2 regions of the Arthrobacter sp. 001422645 genome follow, and region 1 is predicted to be linked to the other one. Evidence: riboswitches for the same ligand, from Rfam matches in the RefSeq annotation. Region 1 holds a riboswitch; the other holds the start of a gene.
What was found. Region 1 has a riboswitch for glycine ahead of gcvP (aminomethyl-transferring glycine dehydrogenase). Riboswitches for the same ligand answer to the same signal wherever they lie in the genome.
Positions count from the first base shown of each region.

Region 2: it holds a riboswitch for glycine, as region 1 does, so the genes downstream of both, gcvP (aminomethyl-transferring glycine dehydrogenase) here and gcvP (aminomethyl-transferring glycine dehydrogenase) in region 1, are expected to answer to the same signal.

Region 1 covers NZ_JCBANT010000025.1:31,089-33,475, forward strand. The annotation lists gene AC6EUH_RS18085 (hypothetical protein) at 1-15, shown strand, start outside; gene AC6EUH_RS18090 (hypothetical protein) at 66-455, opposite strand; glycine riboswitch at 703-800, shown strand; glycine riboswitch at 802-908, shown strand; gene gcvP (aminomethyl-transferring glycine dehydrogenase) at 963-2,387, shown strand, end outside.
Region 2 covers NZ_JCBANT010000020.1:54,169-56,555, reverse strand. The annotation lists gene gcvP (aminomethyl-transferring glycine dehydrogenase) at 1-938, opposite strand, end outside; glycine riboswitch at 978-1,095, opposite strand; glycine riboswitch at 1,097-1,195, opposite strand; gene AC6EUH_RS17020 (TetR/AcrR family transcriptional regulator) at 1,495-2,034, opposite strand; gene AC6EUH_RS17015 (MFS transporter) at 2,252-2,387, shown strand, end outside.

The DNA of each region.
Region 1 (2,387 bases):
GTTCGCGACTCGTGAACGTGCTCGTGGCGGCTCAGTAGCGTCCGGTGAAGGGATCCTCGAACGGGTCACTCCGGTGGTCCCTTTGCGCCCGGGGCGCCCGGCTCTGCCGTGCGGTCAAGGAACCTGCCAGCCCGCTGGAAGTCCCGGACAACGTGCATCAGCCCAATCACCAAGATAGCCACGCCAGCCGCCATGAGCCAGGAGAGGAACCCGGCTCCGCGTATGACCTGGGGAATGAATATGAGCGGCAGCACGGGCAGCAAGATGAGCTGTGTGGCGAGATTTTTTCGCAGTTGCACGGCCGCGGCCCGCGAGACGACAATGTGATCCGGGTCAACGGGTGTCTTCCCGAGAATCTGGCGCCGGATGTCTTTACGCTCTTCGTCGTCCAGCGAGAGCAGCACGTCGATCCTGCCCATCTCCGCTGCGGGCGCGATCTTGTTGGCGTTGGGCACCGCCGAATGAATCCACGGGCTGAAGGCCCATGGCGGTGAATGCCAGGGCGCCCGGTGGATCCACGAGGTGCTTCCAGCGGCTGGCGAGGGTGCGGGAGGCGATGCCATTTCTCTGACGTGGCCAGCAATTCCCTAGTGGCGGTTCACCGCAGCTCGGCAAAAGACACATTCGGAGTCGGTTCTTGCGTCCCTGTCCGAGCAGAGGCTAAAGTGTGAGGCGTGTCACCAACCAAGTGACATGTGCTTATGATCTGCGGCGGGAGAGTCCTGCCGGTACGTTCTGCAGGCGCCGTAGGAGCAAATCCTCCCCAGGAATCTCTCAGGCCCACGTACCGCCGCGGCAAGGCAACTCTGGAAAGCAGTCCGGATATTCGGACTCACCGACGGTGCAAGGGTCACCCTGCTAACAGCAGGGGGCGCGGAAACTCTCAGGTCCAATACAGAGCGGGGAGGAACCCAAATCAATGTGGCGCACCCAATGCGCCACCTGAATTATGGAGTTCCTTCATGACCATCCAGTCGTCCCCTTTAACCTTTGCCGATCGGCATATTGGTGCGCGGCGCCAGGCCGATATTGACGCCATGCTCAAGGCCGTGGGCTATGACAGCGTTGACGGCCTCGTGGACGTCGCCGTCCCTGATTCCATCCGTCAGGCCAAGCCGCTGGCCCTCAAGGACGCCCTCAGCGAGGTCGAGGTCCTTGCCGAGCTCCGCCGGCTGGCCGCGAAGAACAAGACCGCGGTCCAGATGATTGGGCAGGGCTACTACGACACCGTCACCCCGGCCGTGATCCGCCGCAATATCCTCGAAGCCCCCGCCTGGTACACGGCGTACACCCCGTACCAGCCGGAGATCTCCCAGGGCCGGCTCGAGGCGCTGCTGAACTTCCAGACCATGGTCCAGGACCTCGTCGGCCTGCCGATCGCCAACGCGTCGCTTCTGGACGAAGCCACCGCCGTCGCCGAGGCCGTGCTGATGATGCGCCGCGCCAACAAAAACAAGACGGCCCACGACGGCAAGACCGTCCTCGACGCCGACTGCCTGCCGCAGACCGTCGCGATCGTCAAGGGCCGCGCCGAAGCCCTTGGCTTCGAGGTGGAGGTCGCTGACCTCTCCAAGGGACTGCCTGAGGGCGTCATCAACGGCGTGGTCCTGCAGCAGCCCGGCGTCTCTGGCCGCGTGTTCGACCACACCGCCGTGATTGCCGAGGCCAAGGAACGCGGCGCCCTCGTCACCGTCGCCGCTGACCTGCTCGCGCTGACCCTCATCACCCCGCCCGGCGAGCAGGGCGCCGACATCGCCGTCGGCTCCACCCAGCGTTTCGGCGTCCCGTTGTTCTTCGGCGGCCCGCATGCCGCTTACATGGCGGTCCAGAAGGGCCTCGAGCGGTCCATGCCCGGCCGCCTGGTCGGTGTCTCCAAGGACATCGCCGGAGTCCCGGCGTATCGCCTGGCCCTGCAGACCCGCGAGCAGCACATCCGCCGCGAGAAGGCCACGTCCAACATCTGCACCGCGCAGGCGCTGCTGGCGATCGTGTCCTCCTTCTACGCCGTTTACCACGGCCCGGACGGTCTGAAGGCCATTGCCGAGCGCGTCCACAACAACGCCCGCAGCCTGGCCACCACGCTGAAGATCGCAGGCCGCGAACTGGTCACCGAGACGTTCTTCGACACCGTCACGGTCCGCGTCCCCGGCAAGGCTGGCAAGGTCATCGCTGCCGCAGAGGCACGTGGGATCAACCTGCGCCGGATCGACGCGGATACCATCGGCGTCTCCGCTGATGAAACCACGACGACGGAGGTCCTCTCCGCCATTGCCGTCGCCTTCGGTGCCGGTCCGGTCGCTGAAGCGAAGGGCTTTGAACTGCCCGAACCGGTGCTTCGCACCTCCGAGTACCTGCAGCACCCAGTGTTCAACACGCACCGTTCGGAG
Region 2 (2,387 bases), on a different contig from region 1:
CCGGCGTTGTCCTTGGACACGCCCACCAGGCGGCCGGGCATGGACCGCTCGAGGCCCTTCTGGACCGCCATGTACGCGGCGTGCGGGCCGCCGAAGAACAGCGGGACGCCGAAGCGCTGGGCGGAGCCGACGGCGATGTCGGCGCCCTGCTCGCCCGGGGACGTGATGAGGGTCAGGGAGAGGAGGTCCGCCGCGACGGTGACGAGGGCGCCGCGTTCCTTGGCCTCGGCGATCACGGCGGTGTGGTCGAACACGCGGCCGGAGACGCCGGGCTGCTGCAGGACGACGCCGTTGATGACGCCGTCGGGCAGTCCCTTGGAGAGGTCAGCGACCTCCACCTCGAAGCCGAGGGCCTCGGCGCGGCCCTTGACGATCGCAATGGTCTGCGGCAGGCAGTCGGCGTCGAGGACGGTCTTGCCGTCGTGCGCGGACTTATTCTTGTTGGCCCGGCGCATCATCAGCACGGCCTCGGCCACGGCGGTGGCTTCGTCCAGCAGTGAGGCGTTGGCGATCGGAAGGCCGACGAGGTCCTGGACCATGGTCTGGAAGTTCAGCAGCGCCTCGAGCCGGCCCTGGGAGATTTCCGGCTGGTACGGGGTGTAGGCCGTGTACCAGGCCGGGGCTTCGAGGATGTTCCGGCGGATGACGGCCGGAGTGACGGTGTCGTAGTAGCCCTGGCCGATCATCTGGACGGCGGTCTTGTTCATCGCGGCCAGCTGGCGCAGCTCAGCCAGGACCTCGACTTCGCTGAGCGCCGCGCCCAGCGCCAGCGGGGAGTCCTGCCGGATGTCCTTGGGAACGGCGGTGTCCACGAGGGCGTCGACGGTGTCGTAGCCGACAGCCTTCAGCATGGCGTCGACGTCGGACTGACGGCGTGCGCCGATGTGCCGGTCAACGAAGGACGTGGAGGCTGAGGTAACAGTCACAAGGAACTCCATAACTAAGGCGGCGCAGGGTACGCCACATTGATTCGGGTTCCTCCCCGCTCTGTATTGGACCTGAGAGTTTCCGCGTAGCCGTGCTCTCGCATGGCTCCGCTTGCACCGTCGGTGAGCACAGCAAGTCAAAAGACATGCCTGCTACTTTCCAGAGTTGCCTTGCCGCGGCGGTACATGGGCCTGAGAGATTCCTGGGGAGGGTTTGCTCCTACGGCGCCTGCTTGTACCTACAAGCAGAACTCTCCCGCCGCAGATCAAAGGCATATTAACTTGGCGTGACAACAGTCACAGCTCTCATTGTCCTACGCCCGGCCCGCGTCCGCAAACCAACGAACCGGGGCCGCGCGAGCGTTACGCGCCGGAGCCGCCGTCGGCCCACGACAGACGCTCCCGCACATCCGGCTGAAGTTTCCCAAACGCTCCGACGCATTCGACTGAAGTTCCCAAACTCTCCCCCGCCAGACGTGCGGGAGCGTTCCGCGTTGACCCGCCAGACGTGCGGGAGCGTCATGTGTTGACCCGCCAGACGTGCGGGAGCGTCATGTATTGAGCCGACTCAGCCGCGGAGCCGCCCCAGGGCGGTGAGGAGACTTTCGACGTCGGCGCCGACCTCCGGATCCGGCCCGCCCGGCCCGCGCGCCAGCATGGCATTGAAGTACAGCCCGTCCCCCATATAGAGGACCGGCTTGGCCATGGCGGGACCGACGTCGGCCGCCAGCAGTTCCAGCCAGGACGCCTGGACGGCGGCCATCCGCCGCAGGGTTTCCTGGTGGGCCACTTCGGCGAGCCGGGTGGCGGCGACAAAGACCCGGTCCAGCGGCGTGTCCGCCCAGACCGAGGACTTGATGAAGAACGCCGCGGCGCCTTCCGGTGCGGCTGCCATGGCAGCGAGGTCCTCGGCCAGCAGCCGGTCCAGCCGTTCCAGCAGGACCGAGATCATCGCTTCTTTGTTGGGGAAGTGGTAGAGCAGCCCGCCCTTGGAGACCCCGGCCAGCCGGGCCACGGCATCCAGGGTCGCGGCCCGCTCACCCTCTTCAATCAGCAGGGACTCGAACGCGTCAAGGACGGCTTCGCGGGCGACGGGTTTTCTGGCCATGCGTCCCATCATGCCCCGTGGCGGAAGTGTTTCTTAACGCCGGGTTTCCTAACTGTACCGTCCAGACGGTACAGTTAAGCTCATGAGCAACACTTCCATCACCCGCAACAGCACCGGCACGGTTGTCACCAACGCGGCCGGAAAAACGCCCACCGGGGCAACATCCGGCCAGGCACCGCGCGCGCCGTGGCGTGACTGGCTGGCGCTGGCGCTGCTGATGTTCCCGGTGCTGCTCGTGGCCGTCGACAACACCGCCCTGACCTTTGCCCTGCCGGCGATCGCGCGCAGCCTCGACGCCACCGGTGTGGAGCTGCTCTGGATTGTCGACGCCTATCCGCTGGTCCTCGCCGGCC